2 regions of the Anoxybacillus sp. B2M1 genome follow, and region 2 is predicted to be linked to the other one. Evidence: riboswitches for the same ligand, from Rfam matches in the RefSeq annotation. Region 2 holds a riboswitch; the other holds the start of a gene.
What was found. Region 2 has a riboswitch for cobalamin ahead of metE (5-methyltetrahydropteroyltriglutamate--homocysteine S-methyltransferase). Riboswitches for the same ligand answer to the same signal wherever they lie in the genome.
Positions count from the first base shown of each region.

Region 1 (15,754 bases), 1.8 Mb from region 2:
TTTTTACACCTGCGCTTATCCAGAGGATGGCATGGGGAAAAATCTGCATGGCTTGCGGTCATCGGTTTTGCGATTATTATGTTTAACCTCATTGCGGTCAATTTGATTATTGCTGGATTGCATTCTTATGCTTGATCATAAGCATCAGCGAAAAAGGGGATCCTCGCAAGGGATCCTTTTTTTCTTGTTTTTGGATAGTGGTTTCGGGACAACATATTATAATTATAGAAGAAACTCCCGTTTATTCATGGTGGTATTGGTCGAAGTGAACTAATCGACATAAATGAATAATGACAACGCTTCAATGGACAGAAAGAATAGGGGGAAAAAAGGGGGCGGAGTCTGTAGTCAGCTCGCATTGATTTTAACCGACACAACTTACCGCGTCGGCATTTGTTCCTAAGTGTTCAGGCGATAGCCGATATCGGTGTTTTCACATACGCTGGCATGACCGAGGACAATCACCGATTGGTTTTAATTAAAAAAATGGCATTATGTTTTTTGGAAGCATCAGCCGCATCTTCTCATGAATGGGGAGTTTGTTCAAGATTTTTTCGCCTGAACATCTTTTGGCTGCTCCAACTGGACAGGTTTGCATTGAGTTGAGTACGGAGAGTGAAGTTGTTTTTTATGGGCGCGTTCGTTACGAGGATTTTCAACCATTGGCTTTTGCAGATGCCATTCGTTCCATCTTTAAGTTGTATTTATATAGATAAAATGGTGCGGTTTTTGTAAAATAGTGAGCAAGGGAGGATGTTCAATATGGATAAACAAATCAAAATTTTAGTTGTTGATGATGAAGAGAGGATTCGCCGTTTGCTAAAGATGTATTTAGAACGTGAGGAGTATGTGATTGAGGAGTCTGATAATGGGGGGGATGCCCTCAAAAAAGCGTTGGAAAATGATTATGATTTAATTTTGCTTGATTTAATGCTGCCGGGTAAGGACGGCGTAGAAGTATGTCGAGAAATACGTGAAAAAAAGGCAACACCGATTATTATGCTGACCGCTAAAGGAGAAGAAGCGAATCGCGTGCAAGGGTTTGAAGCCGGCACGGATGACTATATTGTAAAGCCGTTTAGTCCGCGCGAAGTCGTGCTACGAGTCAAAGCTTTGCTTCGCCGTGCAGCCAATATGACTTATGTCCAAACGGATACAACAGCGAAGGATGTGCTTGTGTTTCCACACTTAACGATTGATAATGATGCCCATCGCGTGACGGCTGATGGAAAAGAAGTCAGCTTGACGCCAAAGGAATATGAGCTGTTGCTATTTTTAGCTAAATCACCTGATAAAGTATTTGATCGCGAGCAGTTGTTAAAGGAAGTGTGGCATTATGAATTTTTTGGCGATTTACGTACAGTAGATACACACATTAAGCGGCTTCGTGAAAAATTGAATAAGGTTTCCCCAGCCGCTGCTAAGATGATTGTCACCGTCTGGGGAGTGGGGTATAAATTTGAGGTTGTGAATGAATGATGTGGTTTTTGCGGAGCGTCGTCGGGAAGCTATGGGCGACTATTTTGCTTCTCGTTTCCTGTGTTTTATTCATTTTAACCATTCTATTATTAAAGTTTTTCGAAACCTACTATGTGCAGGAGGCAGAAAAAGAGCTTACACAGCTAGCCGTCAGAGTATCAGAAGTGATGCAGGAGCATCGGGATGAAGCGCTTGCCCGTTCGATTGCGGCAACCCTAGTGGGAAATACATCCAAAGCAATCATTGTCGCGGATAAAACTCACTATTGGTATTTGCCGGCTAGCTCACAGATCCGTGATTTGCCGATATCATTTGTGGAAGAAGATCAAGAGCTTCGCGAAGTCATCACAAAGCAAAAGCAAGTGAAAAAGAAAACCTATTTGCCTAGTCTTCAAACAAAAGAAGACCGTTATAATGAATGGTTGATTGTGGGCGTGCCTGTTGCTTTGAACGATGGAAAGCACGGCGCCGTGTTTGTTTACCAGTCGCTGAACGCCGTGGAGGATACGACCCAGCAAACGAAAAAGCTCATTTTTCTGGCCGCGTTTATTGCCATTGTCATGACAACCGTATTTGCGTTTTTTTTGTCCACGCGCATTACCGCGCCGCTGCGCAAAATGCGGCAAGCCGCTTTTGAAGTGGCGCGCGGCAAATTTGACACCAAAGTCCCGATTCTAACGCATGATGAAATTGGGGAATTGGCGATGGCGTTTAATCAGATGGGAAGGCGTTTGCAGTTTAATATTAATGCCCTTAATCAAGAAAAAGAGCAGCTGGCTAGTATTTTAAGCAGCATGGCAGATGGGGTCATCACATTCAATCGCGATGGGGAAATTTTAATTACCAATCCGCCCGCTGAGCGTTTTTTGCAGGCTTGGTATTTTGAACAAGGAAATGAAAGTGAAGCCATGGCAGCCTTGCCGCCGCAAGTAAAAGAGCAGTTTGCCCGCGTGGTAAAGGAAGAAACAAGACAGGTGGCAGAGGTGACGCTGCAAGGGCGGACATGGGTGATTTTAATGACGCCGCTTTATAATCAAACCGCTGTTCGTGGAGCCGTAGCGATGCTGCGGGACATGACGGAAGAGCGCCGCTTGGACAAGCTGCGCAAGGATTTTATTGCCAATGTATCACATGAATTGCGCACCCCTATTGCCATGCTACAAGGGTATAGCGAAGCCATCATTGATGACATTGCGGCAACAGATGAAGAGAAAAAAGAAATGGCAAAGGTAATCTATGATGAATCGTTGCGAATGGGGCGACTTGTCAATGATTTATTGGATTTGGCGCGAATGGAAGCCGGACATATTACGCTCAATTATGAAGATGTTCAGCTTCGGCCATACATTGAACGGGTGACTCGCAAATTTCAAGGATTAGCGAAAGAAAAGCAAATTGATTTATCTACAGAGTTTCAGAGTGAAGATTTGCATATAAACATGGATCCGGATCGCATCGAACAAGTATTGACCAATTTGATTGACAATGCCCTTCGCCATACAGAGGAGAACGGCATGGTGAAGGTGGTGGTCGAACAAACGGGAGAAGGGGTATCCATTCATGTGCAGGACTCGGGATCAGGCATTCCTGAGGAGGATTTACCATTTGTATTTGAGCGCTTTTACAAGGCGGATAAGGCACGTACTCGCGGACGTTCTGGCACAGGGCTGGGGCTTGCCATCGCTAAAAATATTATCGAGGCGCATAAAGGTACGATCCATGCTCATAGCAAGCTCGGCGAGGGGACAACGTTTACGTTTACGTTGCCGCTGAACGAAACAAAGGGTGTCTAAAAGCGTTTGAAACATTCGCTTTTCAGACACCCTTTGCACTTACTTGCCGGACGGCAAAGAAACAAAAATGGTGGTTCCTTTTCCTTTCGTTGATTCGACTTTGATGTCGCCGTGATGCATGGAAACAATTTTTTTGACAATTGCAAGTCCTAAGCCATTTCCGCCTTCAGAGCGATTTCGCGAGCGGTCTGCTTTATAAAACCGTTCAAACATATGCATTTTTTCCTCTTCAGACATGCCAATCCCTGTATCGGAGACAGCGACCTGAATCTTTTGCCCGCTTTGAGACACACTGATCGAAAGTTTTCCTTTTTGGGGAGTAAACTTAATGCTGTTATGGAGCAAGTTCATCCATACTTGATCGAGTAAATCTTTGTCCGCCACAATTTCGGTTTTATCGAGCACGATATCGATGTCAATGGCTTTTTCTAGCCACTGCGGCTCGCAAGCAAGCACAATGTTTTTTAGCTGCTGGTCCAGCCGGTATTTTTTCGGTTCAAATGGATGATGCTCTGATTCAAGCGAGGTCAGCTTTAAAAGGTTATCGCTTAATTTCGACAGCCGCTTGCTCTCAGTTTCGATAATATGAAGATAGCGGGCACGCTGTTCGGCGCTGAGCTTGTCATTTTTCAACGCATGGATAAAGCCAATAATAGATGTTAGCGGCGATTGAATTTCGTGAGAGACATTGGAAACAAATTCTTGCCGCAGCTGTTCCATTTCGCTTAATTCTTGGGCCATTCGGTTAATGCTTTCTACAAGCTCATTAAACGGAGAGTGCGGCGAAATGGATTCAAGCCTGATGTTAAAATTTCCGTTGGCAATTTGTTCAAATGATTTTTTCATGGAATGGAAAAATTCTATTTGTTTTGCCCGCCATCCCCCCATTTTCTCAAGAAATTGAACGGCTATTCCGAGAATGAAAAGGCCGATGATAAAATTCATCAGCTCGCGCACATAATTGGACGGGTGGTAATGAAAATGGCGGTACAAGTAATTCGTTAAGAAAAAAGCGATCGTCCAACAAGAAATTAACGAAAAGATCCCGACGAAAAAAACGAAAAAACGCCATATGAAAAGAAAGATGGAAGGACGCTTGTTCACGGCTGCTGCACCTCTAAGCGGTAGCCTAAGCCGCGGACAGTTATGATTTTAAAGCCGCTCTTTTCTTCAGAAAATCGTTCGCGCAGCCGTTTGATATGGACGTCGACGGTTCGTTCATCGCCTTCATAATCGTAGCCCCAAATCTCTTCAATTAATTCCTCTCTTGATAGTGTCCTTCCAGGATAGCTCGCTAGCTTGAATAAAAGCTCAAATTCTTTTTTCGGAATCGTGAGCATAGAATCGTCCCACGTGATCGTGTAAGTTTTCTCATCAAGCAACAGCCTTCCTGCTTGCACTGTGTGCGAATTCGCGATGCGGTAGCGTTTCAACAAGGCTTTAACCCTTGCTATCAGCTCCATTGGTTCAAAAGGCTTGACTAAGTAGTCATCCGCCCCCAGCTCAAACCCCTTCACTTTTTGTGATGTCTCGCCTTTAGCGGTAAGCATTAAAATGGGGATATCGGCAAAATGCCTAAGTTCTTCGCACAATTCCCAGCCGTCCATTACCGGCATCATAATATCGAGAATGGCCAGATCTATTTTGACGGTTTCTAGCAATCGAAGCGCCTGCCGACCGTCAGCCGCTTCATAAGTTTCAAACCCCGCACTTTCAAGCAAAACTTTCAAAAGCTCGCGAATATGATCATCATCATCCACAATCAATAACTTTGTCATACGTTCTCATCCTTTAGCCGTATTTTTTTGCATTTCTTCATGAAGATGCAATTGTTGGATGGCGAATTCTCGATAAAGCGCATGGGTGGCAAACAGCTCTTGATGCGTCCCCATTCCCGTAATCTCGCCTTTTTCCATGAAAATGATTTGATCAGCGTTGATGACCGTCGATAATCGATGGGCAATCACGATCGTCGTTCGTCCTTTCATTAAGTTTTGCAGCGCTTTTTGCACCGCCATTTCCGATTGGCTGTCGAGGTTGGACGTGGCTTCGTCCAATAATAAAATGCGCGGGTTGCGCAGCAGCGCGCGGGCGATGGCGATGCGTTGGCGCTGCCCGCCGGAAAGCTTGATGCCTCTCTCTCCTACCTCTGTTTCATATTTTTGTGGCAATTCTTCAATAAACGGAGAAGCATAGGCCATGTCGGCTGCCCATTTTAATTCTTCGTCACTTACTTGATGATCAAGCCCGTAGCAAATATTGTCACGAATCGTTCCAGCGATAAGCGGACTTTCTTGAGATACATAACCAATTTGCTGGCGCCATGAAGATAAAGAAAGGGCATGAATAGGTTTCTCGCCGAGAAAAATGCTGCCGCTTGTCGGTGTATAATACCGCTCTAAGATGGAAAAGAACGTCGTTTTTCCTGAACCGCTCGGGCCGACGATCGCTGTCACTTTTCCCGGTTCAATCGTAAAGTTTACGTTCTTTAAAACCGGTTCACCGTTTTCATATGAAAACGATAAATGGTTGACATGGATCGGTTCATCAATGCGAGCGACCTCTTCTCCAGACAGATAGTCTTCTTCCTGCTCGCGCAGCGTGGCCATGATGCGTTGTGTGGCTCCCATCGCTTTTTGCAATTGTGTAAAGAAAGTACTGAATGCAGCAAGCGGCATGACCATCTGGAAAAGATATAAAATGTAAGCAACGAGCTCTCCGGCCGTCATTGCCCCTGTAGAAACCCGATATCCGCCAAAGCCGAGAATGACAACAAGCAGAAGCATAAGCACAATTCCCATCAATGGCATGACCATGGCCTGAACTTTTGCTTCCTTCAATCCATAGCGAAATAAATGCGAAATGCCTTTTTTCCCTTTTTCATATTCAAGCTGTTCCGCATTGGATGATTTCACAAGGCGAATTTCTGACAGCACTTGTGTAATAAAAGCAGTAAATTGCGCTGTTTCATCCTGCAGCCTTTTAGAGTTTTTAAACATTTGTCTTCCTAACGGGATCATAATGCTAACGGCTAGTGGAAGCAGAATAAAGATGGTCAACGTCATTTTCCAATCTAAGTACAGCAATAATGCGACAGAGCCGATTATGGAAATAATGCCATTGAAAAAGTTGGCTGTATGCTCTGTGATTAATCCTTTCACAATAGCGGTATCATTTGTAATTCGGCTAACCGTTTCCCCTGTACGATGACGATCATAGTAAGGAATGCTCAAATGCAGCAGCTTCTGCCATACTTGTTCTCTTATTCTTGATACAACCGTTTCTCCTGTATAGTTAATCAAGTAGATGGAGAAGCCTCTAGCGATTGTTTGCGCAATAAAGGCGCCAACAAGCAAAATGATCGTCGTTTTATTTAATGATGAAACGGTGAAGCCGTCGATCATTTTTTTCGTAAATTGCGGAATCGTTAAGCTGACGATGGAAGACGCCACGCTTAAGAATAGCGCAATAATCATGATCATTTTAGACGGCTTCGTTGCTTGAATCATCCGGATAAACGAGCGCCAGTCTGCTTTTTCTTCTAATGATTGCTTTTCCACGATTTGATCACCACTCTTTTTGCCATGATTTTTTATGCTGTCGTGTATGTATTGTACTTGATGTTTATGAACAGAATATGAACTTTGGGACATCATCATAAATATATTATAGCACTCGCAGCGCTTCTTGATCCTGTGACAAGGCACGGAGGCTTCAGCGAAGAATGACGTTTGTAAAAAACTGTATTCGACAGCGTTCTATGATCTGCCTCCATCTGTAAAAAAAAGGATTGTGCTTTTGAATCGGCTATAAATCCATTTTTTATTTTTTCTGTTTATCGGGTCTGGAAAGCAAATGGATGGTATAATGGGATTGTAGGAAAAGAAAAGGGAGGAGATGCTGGATGTTTGGCAAAGTTGCTGCTGATGTTCTCGGATTAAGTGATATCGGCTCTGTCATTAAACCCGAAAATTATGATAAAGTGGACGCAGACGATTATGTGATGCATGAAGATGAAGAAAAGATTTATTTTTTGATTAAGTCCAAATCAGATGAATATTGCTTTACTAACCGAGCGCTTATTCATTTAGATGGGACGAGCGCGACAAGTAAAAAGCGAACGCTGCGCCGTTATGATTACTATAAGCATCCAATTGCCGGCGTATCGCTTGAGACGGCAGGCACGGTCGATTTAGATGTAGAGATTAAATTTACTATCGGATCGGAGCACTATTCGATTGATGTGCATAAAAAGCATCTGGAAGAAGTGAAAGATTTATATAAAGCGCTTTTGAAAATTTCGGAAATTTGCCATGAAAATGAAACAACGCTCGACTTTGCGCGAAAAAGCCTCGATGTTGCCTCCTCTGTGCTAGGGCGTGTTGCCAGCACTCCAAACAGCATTGCTGAACAGTTTAAAGAGCTAAATCAAATCGCGTTCAACTGGCTTGTTGAGACGAAGAAGCAGTATACAGTAAAAGAGTTTGGGGATGTATTTGAACGCTATATTAACAATTAATGGCGATCCAAACGACTCGAATGGCGATAAACTGCTGTTCGAGTCGTTTTTGCGGTAAGTCGGTGGATGTGCTTTCATCACGCCAATGCGTTAAAAAATGAGATCCATATAATATAGAGACGGGAAAAATGGCGAATTCCGTCATTTTTTTGTTGCCAAACAGCCTTTCGTCCTTTAATATTGTAACTGTCAATTGTTCGATTATTTTTTACAATTGTATATCGATGCAGAAGGGTGCCGAAGTGAGCGAATCGCTAGTAGGCTTAATAGGGAATCTGGTGCGAATCCAGAACTGTCCCCGCAACTGTAAATGCTGACGAAATGAAATAACCACTGTGCGGTATTGATGGGCAAGCTGTTGGCCGCATGGGAAGGTTCAAAGTAGGATGAAGCATAAGTCAGTAGACCTGCCCTGACTGCTCGATGTTTCCAATCTTCGGGGGGTGAGATGGCGAAACGGCAAAAGGTGGCTATTATGCTGCCACAACTCTATGGTTTGTCGTTTCTTGCTCATTCCGTCCGGGATGGGCATTTTTTAATTTATATGTGCAGGAGGAGAAACCATGATGAAGCAACTGAGGTATTATACGTGGCTGCTTGTGTTGATGCTGACGTTCGGCCTTCTTGCCGCGTGCGGTAATCAAGAAACAGACAAATCCACTCATTCATCCAATGCGAAGCAAGAAGCAACAGCTGCTTTCCCGGTAACCGTTAAGGACGGATTAGGGGAAGAGGTCACGATTCAGTCCGAACCGAAAAAAATCGTTTCGTTAATTCCGAGCAATACGGAAATTGCCTATGAACTTGGTTTAGGAGAGAAAATTGTTGGCGTCAGTGATTTTGATAACTATCCGGAAGATGTAAAAAACAAAGAAAAAATTGGTGGCATGGAGTTTAACGTGGAGAAAATTATTTCACTCAAGCCTGATTTAGTGCTTGCTCACGCATCGAGTGCCCATAATTCGCGGGACGGCCTGCAGCAGCTGAAGGATGCGGGAATTACAGTGCTTGTTGTGAACGATGCCAAAACATTTGATGATGTTTACCATTCGATCCAATTAATTGGACAAGCAACAGGGACAACGAAAAAAGCCGATCAAATTGTCAACCAGATGAAATCAAAGCTTGAAGCCATCAAGGAAAAAGCAAAAAACGTGAAAAATCCAGTAAAAGTATGGGTGGAAGTGCAGCCGGCGCCACAAATTTATACAGCAGGAAAGGGAACGTTTATCAATGACATGCTGCAAGTGATTTCAGCAGAAAACGTGGCTGGCGATCAAGAAGGATGGCCGATGTTTACGGAAGAAAAAGCGGTAGCGCTCAATCCGGATGTGATTGTTGTCACGTATGGAGACTATGTGAAGGATGCTGTAAAGCAAGTGATGGCACGGCCGGCGTGGAAGGACGTTTCGGCGGTTAAAAATCAACGCGTATATGAGGTGAATTCTGATTTAGTCACAAGATCAGGCCCACGCCTTGTTGAAGGGGTAGAGGAACTTGCCAAAGTCATTTATCCGGAAATCTTTAAATAATATGATTGCCTACATCATCGCTCTTACAGCGGTGGTCGTGTGCATTTTGTTAGGGATATCGATAGGCTCACTATCGATTCCCTTTTCGTCTATTATTGACATTTTTTTAGAGCAATGGTGGGGAATTGCGCCGTCCCCTGACATTCCTGATACGCTTGTGCAAATTGTGATGGCCATCCGCTTGCCGCGCGTTGTTTTAGCGTTTTTAGTCGGCGCTTCCCTTTCGTTGGCGGGAGCGGCGTTTCAAGGATTGCTAAAAAATCCATTGGCTGATCCTTACACGCTCGGAGTATCATCGGGCGCGTCAGTCGGAGCGGTCGTCGTTTTGTTCTTTCATCTGCAATTGCCGTGGTTTGGATCGTTTACATTACCAATCATGAGCATTGCGTTTGGGTTGCTGACTCTTTTTCTCGTTTTGTTTTTTACTCGCGCCGTCGATCCGCGCATGTCAGTGGAAACGATCATTTTAACCGGAATTATTTTCAGCGCATTTTTCAGCGCGTTGATCTCGCTTATGATTGCGCTGACAGGAGAGGAACTGCGGCAAATTATTACTTGGCTGATGGGAAGCGTCGCGATGCGAAGCTGGAAATATGTTGTCATGATGCTTCCGTTTTTTATAATAGGATGTTTGCTGTTATTAGTGAATCACCGCGAGTTAAACGCTTTTGCCTTTGGTGAAGAGGCAGCTGCTCACATAGGTGTCCATGTTGCCAAGCGCAAGCTGGTCATTTTAATCGGCGCTTCCTTATTAACAGGGGCGGCTGTTGCTGTGTCGGGGGCGATTGGCTTTGTGGGCTTGGTCGTTCCTCATATGATTCGTCTTGTTGCGGGACCGAATCATCGCTTGCTTTTACCGCTATCGCTTTTATATGGGGGCGCTTTTTTAGTGCTAGCCGATTTAGCGGCGCGAACCATGATTTCACCGAGTGAATTGCCGATCGGCATCATTACTTCGTTAATTGGTGCACCTTTGTTTGCGGGGTTATTTTTAAATAGAATGAAAAGGAAGACGTGAAAATGATGTTAAACGTTCATGATGTTTCCTATCAATACGGAGAAAAAGCGGTATTACAAAACATTACCTTCACAGTGGAACAAGGGCAATTTTTTGGAATTTTAGGGCCTAACGGCAGCGGCAAAACAACATTATTAAAGCTGTTAAGCAGAGAGCTTTCTTTACAAAAGGGGACCATTACACTGAACGCCGTCCCGCTTGCTTCCTTTTCGTCAAAAGAACTGGCGCGCCTTGTCGCTGTTCTCCCGCAAAGCGCCGATTCAGCATTTGGCTATACCGTCAAAGAAACGGTAGAGTTAGGACGCTATGCCCATCAAACAGGGTTATTTCCAACATGGACAGAGGAGGATGAACAGGCGGTAGCCGAAGCGCTTGAACAAGTGGGGATGGCACATAAAGAACAGGAAACCATCGACCGTTTAAGCGGTGGAGAAAGGCAGCGCGTCTATTTAGCAAGAGCGCTTGCCCAAAAGCCGAGCTTGCTTTTTCTCGATGAACCGACCAACCACATGGATATTGCCCAACAAATCAAACTGCTAGATCAATTAAAAAAATGGACAGAAGAAAATCAGTTAACGGTTGTAGCCATTTTTCATGATATGAATCTGGCTAGCTTATATTGTGACCGGCTTTTGTTGCTTCATGAAGGAAAGATGGCGGGACTCGGCGAACCAAGCGATATGATTGAAGAAAAACAATTAGAAACCGTATTTCAAGCGTCTGTGCGGCGTCAAGCGCATCCCGTTGTGTCCAAGCCGCTTCTCACGTTTGTTCCTCAGACCTATTCCGATACGAGTCAACAGAACGATTCCTTAAGTGCGTTAACGATTGCTCAAGACGATGAACAGATTGTCATTACCACACCGCAGCCTTTTAAAGTGCTGTCATCGGCTGTGGTTGGCGCTGGTTTTCAATGGGCTACACACTTTGTGAATAGACATGTACCGAAGCATTATCGCTGTGATGATCCAGAGGCAGAAATGAAGCAATATTTACAATCCCATTCTTTTGCCGTGCATCGTACCATTGGCATGATGACCGCTGTCTATTTAGAGGATGCCGTATGGATAAAGAGCAGCGAAGAGGAAGTGGCGCTATTCGTGATGGTGACCGCGGGCGTTGGAAATGCGGTGGATGCTGCAAAAGCGTGGGAAAAAAGGGAGAAAGTGGAAGGAATCGGTACGATTAACGTATTTATTTTTATTGATGGCCAATTAAATGAAGCAGCATTTGTACAGGCCATGATGACGACAACGGAAGCGAAAGTGAAAGCGTTATATGATGCACACGTACTTGATCCGGAAACACATACGCTGGCTACTGGCACATCCACTGATTGCATTGCCATTGCCTCATCACAAACAGGACGCTTGTTTGAGTATGCTGGAACGGCTACGCCGCTTGGCAAAGCGATTGGACGTTTTGTGTATGAGGCGACAACGGAAGCGTTGCGCAAATATAAAAAACGGAGAGGCGATGGGAAGTGACCTATCATTTGCTCGCAATGGCTTTAGCGGTCGTCATTGATTTTTTCATCGGTGACCCGCGTTGGTTGCCGCACCCGGTGCGCGGAATGGGCCGATTGATTGCCTGGCTGGATCATCGGCTGAATCGTGGGCGAATGCGGCGAGCAAAAGGGATCGTAACGATTGGAATCGTTGTTGCAGTGGTCTATGGGATCAGTTCGATCATCATATATGAAAGCTACCGCGTTTCCGTTGTATTTGGCATCGTAATCGAAGCATTGCTTATATTTACGACGATTGCCGCCAAAAGTTTAAAGGAGGCAGCGTGGAATGTGATGATTCCGCTTGAACAAGGAGATATAGAAAAGGCAAGAAACGAGCTAAGCATGATTGTTGGCCGCGATACGGAAACGCTGAATGAGCCGGAAATTGTTAGAGCTTGTGTCGAAACGGTGGCTGAAAATACGAGTGATGGAATTACGGCACCGCTTTTTTATGCGCTTGTCGGCGGCGGAGCATTGGCTTTAGTTTATCGCGCTGTTAATACGTGCGATTCTATGCTTGGCTATAAAAATGAGAAATATGGCGATTTTGGCTGGGCATCTGCACGGCTGGATGATGTATTAAATTACATACCAGCTAGGTTGACGGGGATTGTGATGGTGCTTGGAAATAGCCGGCACATTCGCCGCTGCCTTCGTCTGGTGTTGCGCGATGCCCGCAAGCACCCAAGCCCGAATAGCGGCTGGGGCGAAGCTGCCATGGCTGCATTGTTGGGCGTACAGCTAGGAGGAACCAACACTTATCAAGGCGTCATCTCGCAACGTCCGAAAATAGGAGAGGCGCTGGTTGAGCTGAAAAAAGAGCACATTCGCCAAGCTGTTCATGTGATGTTTCGGACGGTTGTCGTATTTCTTGCACTGCTTTTGTTAGGAGGGATGATCGTTGAAGCTGCCGGCACATGGGGCTAATCCGCAGCAATTATATCAAAGCGTCGGTCTCTCTATTCCGGATGAATGGATTGATTTTAGTGTCAATACCAATCCGTTCCCCCTTCCTCTTGCTGTCTGGCCTACACAAACGGAGTTTTATCAATGGGCAATGGAATATCCGGATCCGTCAGCTTCAGAATTGAAGCGCTATCTTGCACGTATGGAGCAGATCGATGTTCAGCAAATACTGCTTGGGAACGGCGCTTCACAATGTATTGATCTTCTGGCGCAATTATTTTCCGGGAAACGAATCGGCGTTGCGGAACCGACATTTTCTGAATATCGCCGCGCTTGTCTTGCCCGCGGCTGTGAGATTGTTTCCATCATGGCTGATGAAGCAAGCCAATGGACGTACAAGCAAGAGGACTGGCTTAAGCTGATCGAACAGACCGATGTTATTTTTTTATGCCAGCCCAATAATCCGACTGGGATCGTGATGGAGCCGCAACAGCTCCGTTGGCTGTTGGAAAAAGCGGAGCAAAAACGGACGGTTGTCGTGATTGATGAGGCGTTTATTCCATTTTGCGAATCTTCTTTTACCGCTATAAAATGGCTGGACTTTTTTCCGCATCTGATCGTGCTTCGTTCCTTAACAAAAATGTATCATTTAGCGGGGGTGCGTGTGGGCTATATCGCAGCTCATCACGAGATCATCAAGCAGCTTGAAGCACTTCATCCGCCATGGAGCATAAGCCAAGTAGCACAGCAGCTCGCTCTGCGCCTGTTGCCAATGAACGAGTTTGTCGTCCATACGAAGCGAATGATCGCGAAGGAACGAGAGAGAGTAACGGCGGCGTTGCGGCAATTGGGCTATTACGTATCACCATCAGCTGTAAATTTTTATTTGTTACGAGCGCCTAGTGGTTCAATGGATCGCTTATTTTATGATTTGCTACAAGAGGGATTCATTCCTCGGCATACAAAAAATTTCATGGGACTCGAGGGCCGCTATTTGCGCTTTGCTGTGAGGAACCAAAGAGAAAATGATCAGCTTCTATCGTTTTTCACGAGGTGGCAGCCATGATGATCTTTATTAGCGGCGGTGTTCGCAGCGGGAAAAGCGGAATTGCGGAGCAATGCATTCAAGCGCTTGCTTCGCGGCAAAATACGGTCCATTATATTGCGACTGCGAAAACAACAGACCAAGAAATGAAGGAGCGCATCATTCATCATCAGCGGCGGCGCTGTCAGCAATCCATCCAGTGGACCACGTGGGAGCAGCCGCTTCATTTACATGAGTTAGCCTTCCAATTCGGGCCGAATGATATCCTTCTTGTTGATTGTTTAACGAATTGGCTTGCGAACGAGTTATTTGATGAAGAGGGGTGGGAAATAGAAGCGGTTTGCTTGCAGAAAGCTGAGAGGATGCTGCGGACTGTTTCACAATTGAGCACTGTTGTGAGAGCGCTTGTCATAGTATCCAATGAACTGTTTTCCGGAGGAGTGCCGCAAGACGCAGGAACCTATCATTTTATGAAAATGCTGGGCTGGCTTCACCAGCGTATTGTCCATAGCGCTGACTATGCGATTCTTGTACACCATGGTGTGCCGATTTTAAAAAAAGGAGAGTGCCTTCCATGGCTGTTAGGGATGGATGGATTTTAGCCTTGCAATTTTTAACCGTTTTTCCATTGCGAAAAGAGGTGAATTGGCAAAGAGATACAGCCCGCTGGTCCGTTCGTTTTTTTCCGGCTGTCGGCTTATTGATTGGTGCAGCTCTGGCCGGCTGGTACCTCCTGTTAAGGTGGACACCGACGTCTTCGTTGTTTTTGGCCCTTTCGCTGCTATTTTTGTCTATTTTTTTATCGGGCGGGCTGCATGCGGACGGTTGGATGGATGTAAGCGATGCGTTTTTTTCGTATCGCGATACAGCTAGGAGACTGGAGATTTTGAAAGATTCACGAGTTGGGGCGTTTGCGGTTTTATCTGTCGTGTTTCTTTTAGCGTTTCGGTTTTTATTTTTATATGAAACAATCGTTTCTGGCATCTCGCCGCTCGTCTTTGTTGTCATTCCGTTTTTTTCGCGAACATTTATGGCGCTTTTGCTGATGGCAGCCCCGCTCGCTAAGCCGACAGGAATGGCAGCCGCGTTCCGTGAGCACGTAACGGGAGCGGATCAAGCGTTTATTCTTTCTTTTTTTGCCCTGACTGTTGCGATATTTGGATGGTTTCAGCCGCATCTGATGTTTGTATTATTGATTGGCGTTGTTCTTTCTTTTTGGATGGCGCGAACATTTTATAAACAGCAGTTTGGCGGTATCACCGGCGACATGCTTGGAGCGTTTGTAGAGGGAACGGAGGCATGGCTATGGTTTATCATCTGGCTCTTACATTTCTTCGCCATGGAATGACAAAAGCAAATAAAGAGAAACGCTATATTGGTTTTACGGATGTGCCGCTCGCTTTAGAAGAGCAGGCACGTCTCCAAGCACGAGATCCTCGCGCTTATCCTCGCGCGAAGGTCGTGGTGACAAGCGATTTGTTGCGCTGTCGGCAAACATGCGCCCTGCTGTTTGGCGAGGAAGACGTGCTAGTTCGGGAAATGAGTGACTGGCGTGAAATTAATTTTGGAGATTGGGAAGGAAAAACGTTTGCTGAGTTGAAAGAAGTAAAAGAGTATCAGCGCTGGATTCAAAGTCCTTTTTCCATTGCCCCGCCCAATGGCGAGCATTATCGAGATTTTGGTCGGCGAATGGAGCAAGCCTTGGACAAAACACTCGAACTCGCTTGCCATACAAAATCGTCTCATCTTGTTGTCATTACACATGGGGGACCGATTCGCTATGTATTGGAGCGATATGCTTCATTAGAACGTCCATTTTGGGAATGGTCGATCCCGTTTGGCGGCGGTTTTATGCTGCAATCGACAGTCGAGCGATGGAAGGAGCGAAAACGATGCATTTCGTTAGTGGAGGTGCCTTTCAAGGAAAACGGAAATGGGTGTGCGACTATTAT
Region 1 is NZ_CP015435.1:69,358-85,111, forward strand. It holds gene ccsB (c-type cytochrome biogenesis protein CcsB) at 1-135, shown strand, start outside; gene GFC28_RS00400 (response regulator transcription factor) at 763-1,479, shown strand; gene GFC28_RS00405 (ATP-binding protein) at 1,479-3,272, shown strand; gene GFC28_RS00410 (sensor histidine kinase) at 3,312-4,376, opposite strand; gene GFC28_RS00415 (response regulator transcription factor) at 4,373-5,050, opposite strand; gene GFC28_RS00420 (ABC transporter ATP-binding protein) at 5,057-6,781, opposite strand; gene GFC28_RS00425 (PH domain-containing protein) at 7,177-7,791, shown strand; cobalamin riboswitch at 8,007-8,220, shown strand; gene GFC28_RS00430 (ABC transporter substrate-binding protein) at 8,358-9,323, shown strand; gene GFC28_RS00435 (FecCD family ABC transporter permease) at 9,289-10,341, shown strand; gene GFC28_RS00440 (adenosylcobinamide amidohydrolase) at 10,344-11,828, shown strand; gene cbiB (adenosylcobinamide-phosphate synthase CbiB) at 11,846-12,778, shown strand; gene cobD (threonine-phosphate decarboxylase CobD) at 12,753-13,823, shown strand; gene GFC28_RS00455 (bifunctional adenosylcobinamide kinase/adenosylcobinamide-phosphate guanylyltransferase) at 13,820-14,404, shown strand; gene GFC28_RS00460 (adenosylcobinamide-GDP ribazoletransferase) at 14,377-15,150, shown strand; gene GFC28_RS00465 (histidine phosphatase family protein) at 15,108-15,754, shown strand, end outside; gene GFC28_RS00470 (bifunctional adenosylcobinamide kinase/adenosylcobinamide-phosphate guanylyltransferase) at 15,695-15,754, shown strand, end outside.
Region 1: another riboswitch for cobalamin. It lies ahead of GFC28_RS00430 (ABC transporter substrate-binding protein); the one in region 2 lies ahead of metE (5-methyltetrahydropteroyltriglutamate--homocysteine S-methyltransferase).

Region 2 (15,754 bases):
TACAGACGGAACTCGCGGACTATGAATATCATAAACGCCTAATCCAATTCCTTTCGGATATGTTTCTTTTTCAAAAACAGAAATCATTTCACCATGGCTTCTGGATGTTTCAATTGAAATTACATCTGCATCCATTTGATTGATGACAGGCAGATAAGACGAAAAATCACAATAGCACATATGAGTATGAATTTGCGTCTCATCCTTTACAATGGAAGTGGCTACACGAAACATCCGTACAGCCCACTCTAAATATTCCTGCTTCTTTTCTTCTTTTAGAGGAAGTCCCTCAAGCAAAGCGGGCTCATCCACTTGAATGACTGAAATTCCTGATTCCTCTAGTGCTTTGATTTCGTTTCGCAACGCAAGGGCAATTTGCTCCGCTACTTTATGTCGAGGCAGATCATCACGAACAAATGACCAATTTAAAATAGTGACAGGACCTGTGAGCATTCCTTTAACTATTTTTTCTGTTAACGATTGTGCGTATACACTTTCCTTAACCGTCATCGGCTGCAAAAATTCGACATCGCCGTATATAATCGGCGGGCGAACGCAGCGCGAACCATATGATTGCACCCATCCATTTTCAGTAAAGGCAAAGCCCCCTAATTTTTCGGCGAAAAATTCGACCATATCGGTTCTTTCAAATTCACCGTGCACCAAAACATCTAATCCTATTTTTTCTTGAATGTCGATCCATCTCTTAATTTCTGCTTCAATAAAGCGCTCATATTGTGGCTGGCTCCACTCGCCTTTTTTGAGCTTTTGGCGCGCTTTCCGCACTTCTGCTGTCTGTGGAAAACTGCCAATTGTTGTCGTTGGCAATATTGGAAGCTGGCTTATTTCTTGCTGCTTCTTTTGCCGTACCAAATAGGATGATGCTCTCTCAAGCTGCGCCTTCGTTAGGTTCTCGCACTCCTTGTGCACGTTCGCATTATATCTTGAAGCATCCTTTTTCCATAAATGAAGCGCTTGTTGATTTTGAGCATAATAATGAGCGCGCTTTCCTTGGCCATCGATGAATCGTTCTGTTAAATACACAAGCTCCTCCAGCTTTTCGTCAGCAAATGCCAGCATCTGCTGCAAGTTCAAAGGCAATGTTTTTTCGTATGTTGTCGTAACAGGGACATGCAGCAAGCTATTTGATGGCTGCAGCCATAACCGTTCAGATGGGACAGAATGCAAAATTTTTTCCACGAGACGGCTGGCTGCCGACAGGTCAGTCCGCCAAATATTGCGTCCATCAATCACCCCTGCCGCTAGCACTTTATCTTCTGGAAAACCGCTCTTCGATAAATGGCGCAAATTTTTCTCTAGGCCATAAACAAAATCAAGGCCAATCCCGCTAACAGGAAGTTTCATTAGTTCTTCATACCAGTCTACTGCCTCAAAGTATGTCTGCAACATCATCTTTAAGTTAGGAGCAGCTTGAGGCAACCGCTCATAAACAGATACAAATTCCTCCATCTCTTTTTTGGTTAAGGAAGTAGCAAGAATGGGTTCATCAATCTGTATCCATTTTACCCCCTCGCGCTCCAGCTCCTTTAGTATTTGCTCATAAAGCGGAAGCAGCAATGATAGAAAATAGGAAAATTGCTTTTCATCATAGCCTTTGGAAAGCTTCATAAACGTATAAGGTCCGATCAAAACAGGTTTTCCTTCAACTCCTAATTTCTCCTTCGCTTCCCGAAAATCCTTTAATGGTTTGTTTTCTGTTATATGCAGGCGGGAGCTTTGTTCCTTGCTCCATTCTGGAACAATGTAATGATAATTGGTGTTAAACCATTTCGTCATTTCGCATGCTGGTGCTTTTTCATTGCCGCGCGCCATCGCGAAATAAACTGAGAGAGGAACCTCTCCCCCCTGATAATCGAAACGTTCAGGAATGAAACCAAACATAGCCGCTGTATCAAGCATATGATCATAAAGGGTAAAGTCGCCAACCGGCACAAGATCAATCCCTATTTCCCGCTGCTTTTTGATATGGTTTAGCCGAATGGACTGCATCGTGTCCAAAAAAATTTTTTCGTCTATCTCTCCATTCCAGAAAGATTCTAATGCTTTTTTCCACTCTCGTTTTTCCCCAATACGTGGATAGCCAAGATTGCTTGATTTCATTTCCTCGTTCTCTCCTATCATTTTATTTTTATCGTTTTTCCACTCTCTACCTGATCTTTAGGCGGGACTTGCCTGATAGGAAATCTATGTTGTCCATTCGATGGCTCGGTTTCCCGTTCATCCTTCCAGCTGAGTTGCTCTTCTCCTCACATCTCCCCGCATTCACCGCGATTTGACGTCATATTTCTTTTTCCGAATAATAAAAAAGCATTCCTAACGCTCCAACGGAAGCTAGAAATGCCATAAAAAAGGATTAATCCCTTTGTCCATGATGAACACCTCCCTATCCTCCGTAGGTAAAAGCAGTGTTGTCAGAACAGGCAGGTCTCCTGACTTAAGGATCATTGCTTTCCGCTCGCCTTCCCAATCTTTGATCAGTGGCAGTAAAGCGGAAAGCTCCTCTATTACAGTGGCGGGACCGTGCCGGAATCTCACCGGTCTTCCCTTTTCATCCGCAGGGAGCCTTGGACTGGGCCATTTAGTCTTGACTCACCTTTGGAACCTGTTCCCACATTTATTTTCTTGTTCGCCAAGAAAAAAACGCTTCAAACCTCCATTCTAAGCCTGTCATGAAGTATCAGAAAAATTTTACAATAACCCTATCATTCTTCGAAAAAATTGTCAAGGAGATTAAGTCTTCTGATTCATGGCGCAAATCTAATTTCGACAGAAGTCGATCGCTTTTATTAAGATTAATCATTCAAAAAGAGCATTCCGGTTTCAAAGCGTAACAAGTATCAACCAATAAGCTGTAGACCGTGTTGTTCGAATGCTCAACCGTCGAAATCGGAGCATCACCTTCTCATTTTTTATCCTTAAGTTATATCTAGATAACTTTCATGATCGAACACTGTCGGAAGCAGCCCAGGCCACCTGTTAGAAAGTTAAGAATTTTTTTGTTTTCGTCTCAGAAAAAATATGATATAGTGAACTTGAAAATTGAATAACGTTGGTTAGGATCAGGTACCGGTAAGCAAAAGAGCGCTTGACCGGTTTAAAAGGGAAGTTCGGTGCAAATCCGACGCTGTCCCGCAACTGTAAATGGGAGCAACCTGCCAAAACCACTGTTGAATGCTTGACATATCAACGGGAAGGGGCTAGGAAGCGATGAACATAAGCCAGGAGACCTGCCTGATTCGGTCCACACCAAAAACCTACGAGGATAGGGGGTGTTGAGGAAGCGGAAAAACATATGTTTTTTTGTATATGTTTTTCATAGGGGATCGTATGCGCTTTTTCAGCATCTTCATTTGCGAAGATGCTTTTTTTATTTGCTTCAAGCGCATGTCCATCATTCGAATCGTATCGGAACTTGAGAACGAAAGGACAGACATCATGCACAACACATTCGGAACAAAGCAATATTTTTTGGAAGCGTTTAAGCAAACGGTCATGAACAATTTTACAAAACATCCACCCGTTTCTTTAATGGATCTGTACGATCATTATCAATCGGAAATTGCCGTCCGCCTCCCTTTGTCAGAACAGCCATCATGCCGTGCTAATTTGCAGCAAGCATATCAAGAAATACGACAAGAACTTGTTTTCAGCAAGGAGTCGGCCGACGAAAGCAAATGATTTTAAATTAAGGAGGGATCTTTTTGGAATTTCGTCCAGGATTAGAAGAAATCATAGCGGCTGAAACGAAAATTTCATTTCTTGATGTGGAGAATGAAGAAATCGTCATCCGGGGATATGATCTGATCAAGCTTGCAGAAACCAAAACATATACCGAGGCAGCACATCTGCTTATTGAAGGAAAACTACCGTCACAGCCAGAAAAAGAGCGCTTTGAAATGCAGCTTCACACACAAAGAACACTGCCGCAAGAACTGGTGAAAATTTTGAAGCAGCTGCCGCAAACTACCCATCCGATGGATGCACTGCGAACCGGTATTTCCGTTTTAGCCAGCTTTGACCCACATCTCGATGAACGAACAGAAGCGGCTAATAAAGAAAAAGCGATTAAGCTTTTGGCTCAAGTACCTGCCATTATTGCAAGCAGCCATCGCTTGTTGCATAACCAGCCAGTCGTTCCATCGCACCAAGAACTCTCTTACAGCGCCAATTTTCTATATATGCTGACAGGGAAGCAACCAAGCGAGCTGGAAGTGGAAATATTTTACCGTTCGCTCATCGCTTATATTGAGCATGAGCTGCCAAACTCGACATTTACAGCGCGCGTCATTTCCTCCACCCACGCCGATTTGTACGGAGCATTGACAGGGGCTGTGTCATCGTTAAAGGGGCATCTTCATGGAGGAGCCAACGAGGCCGTGATGTATATGCTCAAAGAAGCGGAATCGCCAGAAAAATACAAACAGCTGCTCTATCAAAAGCTAGCCAATAAGGAACGAATTATGGGATTTGGTCATCGCGTATACATGAAAAAGATGGATCCACGAGCCTTGCTTATGAAAAAGGCGCTTCAAGAGCTTAGCGAAGTCCGCGGCGACACGACTCTGCTCGAAATGTGCGAGGCGGGAGAAACAATTATGAGAGAAGAAAAAGGACTCTATCCAAATCTAGATTACTATGCTGCTCCTGTCTATTATTTGCTTGGTATTCCAATTGAGCTTTACACACCGATTTTCTTTAGTGCCCGAACCGCCGGCCTTTGCGCCCACGTGATTGAACAGCATAACAATAACCGGCTATACCGCCCTCGCGTCAAATATGTCGGAGAGCGCCACCTGCAAGTGAACTGAAAAAGCAGATTAAACGCTCACCCGAAGAGGAATTGGGGCCAGCAATTCCTCTTCTTTTTATCATAATATAAATGGAGTCTAGAAAGGAAGAGATTCATGAGTGAAGTTTTAATAAAAAATAATGAAAAACAACAAACAGACGAATTGCTTGTTCGAATTGCGGATTATGTTCTTAACGGAAAAATCGAAAGTCATGAAGCATTCGAAACAGCTCGCTATGTCCTATTGGACACGTTAGGCTGCGGCATTCTTGCACTCCGCTATCCGGAATGCACAAAACTGTTAGGCCCCATTGTGCCAGGGACCGTCGTTCCTAACGGCTGCCGCATTCCCGGAACTTCTTTTGTTCTTGATCCCGTCCAAGGTGCATTTAATATCGGCTGCATGATTCGCTGGCTTGACTATAATGATACATGGCTAGCTGCGGAATGGGGACACCCTTCTGATAATCTCGGGGGCATCTTAGCCGCTGCCGATTACGTAAGCCGCCGCAATATTTCGCAAGCAAAAAAGCCGCTGAACATGAGCGATGTGCTGAAAGCGATGATTCAGGCCCATGAAATTCAAGGAGTGCTTGCACTGGAAAATAGTTTAAATCGCGTAGGATTAGACCATGTACTCTTCGTTAAAGTGGCGTCGACAGCTGTTGTCACCAAGCTTTTCGGCGGGGGACGCGAAGAAATAATCAATGCCCTATCGAATGCTTGGCTCGATAACTCCAGCCTGCGTACATATCGTCACGCCCCAAATACAGGATCGCGAAAATCGTGGGCTGCTGGAGATGCAACAAGTCGAGCTGTTCGTCTTGCACTCATGTCTTTAACAGGTGAAATGGGATATCCAACTGCTCTTTCCGCACCAAATTGGGGATTTGAAGATGTGCTATTCAAAGGGCAAAAGTTGAAGCTTGCTCGTTCTCTTGGATCATATGTAATGGAGAATGTTCTTTTCAAAATTTCTTATCCTGCTGAGTTCCATGCCCAAACAGCAGTCGAGTGCGCCATTGAGCTCCATCCTGAAGTGAAGGATCGCCTGGACGAAATTGAGGAGATTATCATTACAACCCATGAATCAGCCATCCGCATTATTGATAAAACCGGGCCATTGCATAATCCTGCCGATCGCGACCATTGCCTTCAATACATCACAGCGGTCGGTCTTATCTACGGAAATTTAACGGCTGATCACTATGAAGACGAAATCGCGCAAGACCCAAGAATCGATGCCCTTCGCGAGAAAATGACCGTTATCGAAAATAAACAATACAGCCGTGACTATCTTGATCCAGAAAAGCGTTCGATTGCTAACGCCGTACAAATTCGCTTTCAGAATGGCAGCGAAACAAGGCAAATCGTCCGCGAATATCCGATCGGACATCGTTTCCGCCGCCAGGAAGCAATCCCTAAATTATTAGAAAAATACACGAAAAACCTTGAAACACGTTTTCCAAAAAAACAGATTGACCGCATCTTAGACATTTCTCTCGATCAAGACCGGCTCGCAGCTACCCCTGTACATGAATTTGTCGATTTATTTGTCATTTAATCATTTAAAAATACTAAAGCAGGTTTCTCTTGAAGCTAGGAGAAAATGAATGCTTATGCCTTGAAAAATTCATTGGAAAGGGAGGGAGCTCCTTTGGTTTGGATTGTCGAACGTGAATCAACACAACACGAACTTGCCGAACGATTTCGCTATTTAATGAACGCCCCGGAAATTTTGCAAATTCCAGGCGCTCATGACGGAATGGCGGCCCTTATTGCCAGAAAAGTCGGCTTTCAAGCTCTTTATTTATCAGGAGCAGCGTTTACCGCCAGCCGTGGGCTTCCTGATTTAGGCATTATTACTTCAGAAGAAGTGGCACAGCGAGCACGAGAGCTAGTTCGTGCGACCAATTTGCCGTTGCTAGTGGATATTGATACAGGGTTTGGCGGCATTCTTAACACGGCACGCACAGCAAAAGAAATGGTGGAAGCACGTGTGGCTGCCGTGCAAATCGAAGATCAGGAACTGCCAAAAAAATGCGGCCATTTGAATGGTAAGAAGCTCGTTTCTCCAGAAGAGATGGTACAAAAAATTAAAGTGTTGAAGGAAGTAGCCCCTTCACTTGTGGTCGTGGCTCGCACCGATGCGTATGCCGTCGAAGGAATTGAGCAAACGATTGAGCGGACACGCCGATATGCGGAAGCAGGCGCAGATGCCATTTTTCCAGAAGCATTAACAAGCAAAGACGATTTCGCTAAGATGAAACAAGCCATCTCGATTCCGCTGCTCGCAAATATGACAGAATTCGGAAAAACTCCATATTATACTGCTGAAGAATTTGCATCTCTCGGCTATTCTATGGTCATTTATCCGGTCACTTCGCTTCGGGTTGCTGCAAAAGCGTATGAGCGAGTATATGAAGCGATTTTAACAACCGGCACGCAAAAAAACGAGCTTGACCAGATGCAATCACGCAAAGAATTATATGATGTCATTCATTATTACGATTTTGAAGCTCTCGATCAGACCATTGCAAAAACCGTTCTTCCTGATGATGACTTGTCAAATGAAAGAGAAGCTGATCAACGCTACAAATGAACACATGTTTTCCCTGACTCCATAAGTAAAGGCGCACTCTCCTCATGTTCATCACTGATGAGCATGAGGAGAATAAGTTATAGACAAAGTCAATGCTGACTTTGTCTATTGATGCTTTCAAAACGGTTGACAGATAAGCACCACAGCCGAGTGAGGATGCAAACGGAACAAAAGATGTTTATATGAAGGTCGTTTGTCAACAATCTAGCATTTGCGTTTTAGTCCTGCTTCTTGATCGCTTGTCCTCTCCTATTCCTCTATCTTTTTCCTCCATGATTCAATATTTCAAGGTAATAAAAAGAAGCCCTATGCTGATGACCGGAACGCTAATCTATCTAAATGATAGATTTCTCCGTAGCTAGAATTGCAGCTGGATTTATATGTAAAATAACAAGGAGGTTGATGATCCAGTAAAAACCCATTGACATCGCTTGATTCCTAGCCTTTCTGTCGTAGTCGGCAAGCGAATGGCTCATCAACACTTGTGATAAAATAATATTGAATCTTTTGGCCTTATACAGAACCACCCCAGCATCAAATCGTACGAATAGAAGATGAATCCTTGCCAAGCATTGAAACGTACGGCATACATAAGGGAAAGATAAGAAAAAAACGGAGGTGAAAAAGGATGAAGCCCGACGTTAAAGAAAAAATAAAAAATTGGTTATTAGTGATTATGATTTCAGCACTTGTCGGTTCATTTTTATTGTTCTTTTTAGGCTATTATCGGACAGGGTTAGCTGTTGGAGCCGTGTTTATGTTTCTTTCCCTGTTTTTGGGACAATGGTATTCCGCTAAAAGGGTAGATGATTTATATCATTCCGAATACAAAAGAAACAAAAGATAACGAGCCATTTTCGATCTACTCAACGATATACATCCATAGAAATAATCTCTTCCTTATCTAAAGCTTTTGCTGTCCGCGATCGCTTCTATACAAAGCAAAAAGGACAGAGAGCGTTTTTCTCCCTGTCCTTTAAAACATATATAATGACGTTTCAAGCTTTACTTTCTCTTGCTTTTTTTACAGCATGCGTAATGCTTGCTGCAAGTCCTCCCCAAATCACTACAATTCCCACGATCATCATGACTATGGCACTTGTTTCCATGTATTGAAACCTCCTCCCTAGTCTACTTTAGATATTGCCCCTGCAGGCCACCGTTTTGCTGAAAACATCCATCCAACAAGTACGACCAGAGCCGCAACAATCCAACCAAACACTGTCACAAACCAAGTTTCATAACCGCCATAGTTTTCCGCAATGTTCGTTCGAATATTATCAAACATCATGTAGCCTAGCACAAGCGGTGTAATGACACTTAAGCAAATTTTCCACCAAGCTCCTAACATAATATCTGAAATATTGTTAGCATGCGTTTGCAAATGATTCAGTTCACGCACAATCCATGCAATGAAAATGACCTCAACCAATCCTGCTAAGGCAACCCCGAAAGTATTAATAAAGTAGTCAACTGTATCAAGGAAATAAAGCCCGCCTTTAGAAGCAAACAAAATTGACAAAATAGCGGCCAAGCCCCCGCCTATCGCTACTGCTTTATGACGGGAAACGCCAAACTTTTCTTGAATTCCTGCCACATACGTTTCTGAAATCGAAATCAGCGAAGTTAATCCTGCTAATGTTAATGATAAAAAGAATAGAACGCCAAAAAACTGATTAAATGCCGGAAACTCATTGATAATTTGCGGGAAGACAACAAACGCCAGACCGACGCCGCCAGAAACGACCTCTTCCACAGTTTTTCCTTGCTGCTGTGCTAAGAAGCCCAACACACTAAAGACTCCGATTCCTGCCAGCAACTCAAAGCTGGAGTTGGCAAATCCTGTGATAAAAGCATTGTTTGTCAAATCTGACTTCTTTGGAAGATAGCTTGAATAAGTAATCATAATGGCAAATGCAATAGATAAGCTAAAGAAAATTTGGCTGTAAGCAGCGATCCAAACTTTTCCTTCTAAGATCCGGTCCCAGTTTGGCTTAAAAAATGTATTTAGCCCTGTTGCTGCTCCATCCAATGTCACTGCTCGAATGACAATAATTAAAAATAACACGACTAATGTGGGAAGAAAAATCTTATTTGCTGTTTCAATCCCCTTCTTAACTCCATTAAATAAAACGATAAGCGTAACCGCCCAAACAAGAATTAATGGAATAAAAACACCTGGAACAATTCCACCAAACTGTCCTGGGGTTTCCACAATCTTCAAATAGTCTCCAAATAAAAATTTCTCCGTATCGCTTCCCCATTTTAAATTAAATGAAAACACAGTATAAGATATCGCCCAAGCGATAATCACTGCATAATACGTAGAAATAACAAAAGAAATGAGTACTTGCCACCAACCAATCCATTCGGCCTTTTTGTTGATTCTTAAAAAAGATAAAGGCGCAGAACCGCGATACTTATGACCAATCGTAAACTCCAGAACAAGAATAGGAATCCCTGCTGTCAGTAGAGCGAATAGATAGGGAAGAAAAAACGCTCCGCCGCCATTTTCGTAAGCAACGGCTGGAAATCTCCAAATATTCCCCAATCCGATAGCAGATCCTGCAGCAGCTAAAATAAATCCAGCGCGTGTCCCCCATTGCTGTCGATTTTCCATGCCAATAGCCCTCCTTTAATTCGTTAGTTTTTTGGCTGAACACCCTCTCTTTTTGCCATCTCCAACAAAAATCAATCTGAATTAATAGTTTTTTCAGATTTTTTAAATTATATAAAAATTATACTCTTTTCTATTATCACTGTCAAAATAATATTTCAGAAAATATACTTTAATCAGTATATTCTGGATGCGACTTGACACATTCTTTTCATCATCATGGAATTTGAATTGTTTTTTACGTTTAGGCAGCGAACAATGCTATCTTAAACTCAAAAATATTAAAAAGAATCAATTGTATTATCTATAAAAATGTATAAATATAATATTTTGTTTAAAATAATAAATCGTCGATTCCCTTGCTGAGAATCGACGATTGGAATCAGACACAATCATCCAGTTGTTTTAGCGCGACTTGGTTACGCTTGAAAAGCCCCTGTTTGCTGATACGACCATCCATTCATACTGGCGCAGCTTGACAGCAAATAACGTGAGCGGATCATGATACATTTCTGGATTTGTTTTCATCTTTTCTAAATCTTTTTCTTTTTTATAAATCTCTGTTTTCATTTCATCCACTGTCTGATTGAGCGCTGCAAACGATTTACGGAAGAAAATAGAAATATCGCGCTCAAGCGTTTTTTCAAACAGCTCGAACTGCAGAAGCAGCTGCTTGATAATGGATTCTGTCACATCGATATAATCCTCATTTTCAACAAATTGTTTATATCTATTATATAACATGAGATTATTTTGCTGGAATACTCCAAACAATTTTCCGGCACCCTTCAATAATATTTGATATGGGGTACGGCGCAGAAAAATATTCACTTTTTCCAGCTCTACACTGCTCGTCATTCGATCAGCATCACGCTGCCAGTCATCAAGCACTCTAAAATCGCATAGCAGCTGAAGCCGTTCTTCACCAAACAGTTTATTAAATCCTTCGCCCATTTCATGGAGGAACGCTTGGCAATCGTTCAGCTCATCATTCGCTGTGTCAATCCAATCTTGCAACAAACGATACAGCTTCGGCAACACGCGTTCATGTACATGAGCGTCGATTCTTCGATTCATTTCATCATTTAATTCTAAATGAATGCTGCGGAAATCGCTGTCTTCTTGAATCATCTCAGAGCATCCGCGCAAAATCTCCGGAATCTTCTCCATTAAATCTTCCTTGACTTCCGCTAATACTTTATCGAAGGTCCTTGTAATCGTCCGCACTTTTTCATTTTTTAAATCCGCCAACTGATTGATGGCACCGCTTAGCTTTGCCACCATCTCTTCATTCCAGCGAATGGAGTCCGCTAATTTTTCCTCCATTTCCGTCCATTTACTCAATAAATGATGAATAAACTGTCGGGTAAATATTAGCATCTTTTCGACCCTGTCCGCTTCTGTAACGCCATGGTTCAGGCTTCGAAAAAATTCGTGAATCTCATGCTGCTGCTTCCGGCTTCTTAAATAAGAGGAATAGGCCAATACCTTTGCGTTCGGAAAATAAGCCTGCACCCTTGAGCGTGTCTCCTCTAAAATGGCAGCTGCTTCATGCTCATCATAAATTTCATCCATTTTGTTTACTAGAAAATGCACAGGAAGATGCGGCGCGCACTCCCGAATATACATAAGAATTTCTTGTTCATTTTCAGTAAACGGATCATTCACATCCAATACAAATAAAACACTATCCGCTAAGTGCAAATAGTTTTCTACCGCTTCTTCCAGTCGGCTTCGATGATTAAATCCAGGTGTATCAATAAGCGCCAGGCGATTCTCTTGTAAAATAGGCGCTGGCAGTGAAAACTCCATAATGGAGCTGTTCATTTGCTTGTTCAGTCGTCTATCAATCGCTTCCTGAAACTCGTGAAAGTTTAAAGTAATTAACTCATCATCTGATACTTTTCGAATCTCCGTTTCTTCTCCTCCTCTAAAGACAATAATAGAAGAGGTCGGAGCCGTTAAAATATTTTCGCCAAGAAGTGAATTGACAAACGCAGATTTGCCGTTTCCTGAAGCTCCCGCTACAAAAACACGGTATGTCTGCAAATCCATCAATTCCTGCATCAGCCATCTATAGCGGTAGCCACGGTCTGCCTTCTGCGACTCCGCCCATCTAACAATGGAATTAAATAATTCAAGGCTATATTCTAAGCCGTCAAATTCATTTTTCGCTTGAAAGATAAGATCTTCGGCCTCGCGGACAATCTCGTCATTTAAGCTGTTCGGAAATTTCTCACTCCATGCCAGCACAGCCGCAGAAGCAAACAAAACATAGGAATGATTGGCGATTTTGATCCAGTTTGTTAAAAGATTAGGGATAAAATTCTCCACATCTCTTAATAAGTAAGCTCCGCTAATTAATTCAAAATACGTATCCTGATACAGTTCGGATAATCTTTTCCACGATTGCTTGCGGTTCGCTCCTAAATGAAAGAATAACTCATTAAATTCCTGAAGCCATGAAAAATAGGCCCGATCATTTTGATAATGAGTCCATAGCGCTTCCGCCAGCTGTTCAAATCTTCCTTGATCCAATTCATACAATACAGCTAAGCACTTTAAAAAATACGATGGCTCGAAAAGCTTTGTATAGCCGCGTTCTGCATAATCGATTAACATATCAAACCAACGCTGCGACTCTGTCCGAATAGCCTCATTTGCCGCCAATTCGATTGCGCTTTTCCAATCTCGATGCTTTTCGAAAAAGCTACGAGCCATTTCAGTCACATTTCCATAATCCGGATGAAACGCTACTGCTTGTTTAATAATTTGATCCGCTTTCTCCATATCGCCTTGATCGATATACAAGGAAAACAGCTGCAGCAACACCTCTGCTTGCAAAACGGCGCTTTCTGCTTCAATAGATTTATAAATCTCTTCAGCCATCGACAGCTGTCCAAGCTCATAATAACAATCAGCAATGTTTTTCTTCGCCCACGGCTCTAAGTCGTTGTGGGTATTTTCCCATTTAAAAATCGCCGCTTCATAATCCTTTTTGTGAAAATATACCTCTCCTTGGGCAAAACGAATGGCCGAGATATCAGCTGTACCGTCTTTATATCCTTCAAGAAATGCCTCTCCAAGTAAATGAACGGGATCCTTCTCTCCCGGCGTCATAAATGTTTCATAAAATGTTTTTTTGATCAGTTGATTCTCCAACATCATTCTTATCCCCCGATCTCTATATTTCATTGTCTATCATTCTTATAGACGATATCCTCTTCATGTGAGGCATGATGATGAACGATGACAACCATTTATATGCTTAGGCTCCCGATCACATCATATATTGAAAATATACGGCAATATAATGGCGCTTGTATTCCTTTGATCGAATACCAATAGCCGAATGTTCACCAAGATATAGGTGATAACAAAAAGCTTACGGAATACGAATGATCCAATCAGTATTTGTTGCTACGCCAGCAAAATTTTATCGAACAGAATAGAATCTTTGATTCTCTGTTATCGTCATTTTCCCATATCTATTTAATATATTAGATGAAAAAAGTGAAATACCTTTTCTTTTTTACTCTTTCCTAACTTCATCGGTTTCCTTTGCGATTCTAGCAGTCTGATCATCAACACGCATCATTCTCTTTCCGTCCACAGTATTCTAGCAGACTTACATTTTCATAAGGTTTCAAATTGCTTTCATTTATGATACAGATTTTTATCACGATGTAAAAAACAATCCAGTTTTCGGAAAAATAGATCCCATATAGAGGCCCATAACTAAAAATTTCATCAACAACAGAAAAATGAAAATCACACTTTGCAGAATTCTCTCTACCTCCTTCCTATAAATTAAATAAATGGAATCAGGTGTGTTGATGATCCAATCCCCCCCCATTGACATTGCTTGATTCCCCGCTTTTCTGCTGTAGTCGGCAAGCTAGATTGCATGCCCTCCTCGAACAAGAACGCTGGCGTCTAGCTCATTCATTCCATGTTTTTAGTAAAATAACGGATTATTAACACTTGTGAAATGGAATATTTTTAGGATATCGTATCGTTTTTCGTCCAATCACTGGATCGAATCATAAACCGTTTCCTGAGCTATAGATAGCTCTGAAAGCAGCGTTGCTTTGAGCTTCTGTAGCGTGTAAACGCGTGACAAAAACTCTTCCAGTGATTTGTCTCCAGTTGCCAAAAGATCATTTATTTGATCTCCAATATACCCTATGGCATGATAGAGCATGATGATCGATATCACTTGCCCCCTCAACCTTTGATCCCATATGTGCGAGCGTTGATCATCCGCTTTCGCCGGTCGAAAGACAAGTCAGTGACTTGTTTTCCGACCGCGAGCTTTAGCAGATACCGTTTATTCATCAGGTATATAGAACGAGGACAATAAATGGGGCCATTTTCTCTAGCGCTACGAGTCTTCAATATGTATATCATGATTTTGGTGAGATCATGTCAGCTTTGCTTAGCCTGCGGAAGAAAGAAACTTGAAGAATAAGCATTCCATATAAAAAAGGATAGGAGATCGCTGAATACCATAAATTCCAATGATGATGATATAAAAAACCGACACGTACCGCCAACCATTCATAAAAAGTGGAAAAAATGCTCCAGCCCAACAGATATAAGCTTTTTTTCTTCCACGTTCCATCGTAAGGATACCAGTTAATAATGAGCATGGAAGCTGCAGGATATATTCCGAATAAAACCAATAACGTTTTGGCTTCGATCATAAAAGGATAGAAAAAACCATACAGATCATATTTTTCAGCAAATCGGTCGACGATCTCTGAAGTAAACAATGCAAATAAAATGCAGCTATAATATTCAATGCGCATTAATTTCTTTTTCATCATAATCGCAATAAGATTAAATACAATAATGGAAAAATAAAGAATCCACAATCAAAACCACTCCTACCATTTATTCTGCATTCTTTCTTATATTCTTTATGGTTTGTAGCTTTCCACTCTGCATATCCATTGATAATATTTTAAAATCAGTATGAGCAAAAAAGGATAGCTCAATGCAGAATAGGTTAAATCCCACCAGCCGTAACGCAAATAGCCCCACGGTTCCGGCAATAAAGCACACGCTTCGTATAAAACGATCAGAATCCAAAAACTTATAAAACAAACAACGCGTTTGGATAACGAATCTCTAAAAGGATACCAGCTTAAGAAGAGCATATTGACAGCTGGGATCAGCACTACTCTTGCAGGAAATGACTCCCATTTAATCTCTTTTGTAAAATACCAATACGCTTCGTATTTGGTGCTTAAATACAAATCGACAATATTCTGAAGCGCAATCGTAAAAGTCCAAATGTGTATGATTTGATTTTTTGTCAAGCGTTTATTTGTCATAAAAGCCGCACAATTAAACAAAAGAGCGGCAACAATTAATCCCAACACTCTATTCATCCTTTTTTCTTTTTACTAACAGTTTCATCCTCTCTTGTGCAATTTATGCGAAAACTTAATAAAAACCAATCCTTCAAGCTTTATAAAGATATAGACATTGCGACGGGTGGGTCCCCGAACAACACCACCTTGTTTCCGACCATGGATTTTTACAGATATCGTTCATTCATATTTATATAACCCAATGACAACAAGTGAATCAATTTTATCTGACACCATAAATAGAAACTTATGGACATACTACCTGATGAGAATAAAAACTTTTCTCTATTTTTGTCGAATGGATTTATAAAATAAATAAAACTTGTCCAAAATCCTAATATAGATAC
Region 2 is NZ_CP015435.1:2,073,706-2,089,459, forward strand. It holds gene metE (5-methyltetrahydropteroyltriglutamate--homocysteine S-methyltransferase) at 1-2,121, opposite strand, end outside; cobalamin riboswitch at 2,424-2,604, opposite strand; cobalamin riboswitch at 3,066-3,270, shown strand; gene GFC28_RS10105 (hypothetical protein) at 3,457-3,699, shown strand; gene mmgD (citrate synthase) at 3,723-4,829, shown strand; gene GFC28_RS10115 (bifunctional 2-methylcitrate dehydratase/aconitate hydratase) at 4,926-6,374, shown strand; gene prpB (methylisocitrate lyase) at 6,468-7,412, shown strand; gene GFC28_RS10125 (hypothetical protein) at 8,041-8,259, shown strand; gene GFC28_RS18865 (methionine/alanine import family NSS transporter small subunit) at 8,411-8,521, opposite strand; gene GFC28_RS10130 (sodium-dependent transporter) at 8,539-10,032, opposite strand; gene GFC28_RS10135 (dynamin family protein) at 10,435-13,197, opposite strand; gene GFC28_RS10150 (CBO0543 family protein) at 14,436-14,906, opposite strand; gene GFC28_RS10155 (hypothetical protein) at 14,952-15,425, opposite strand.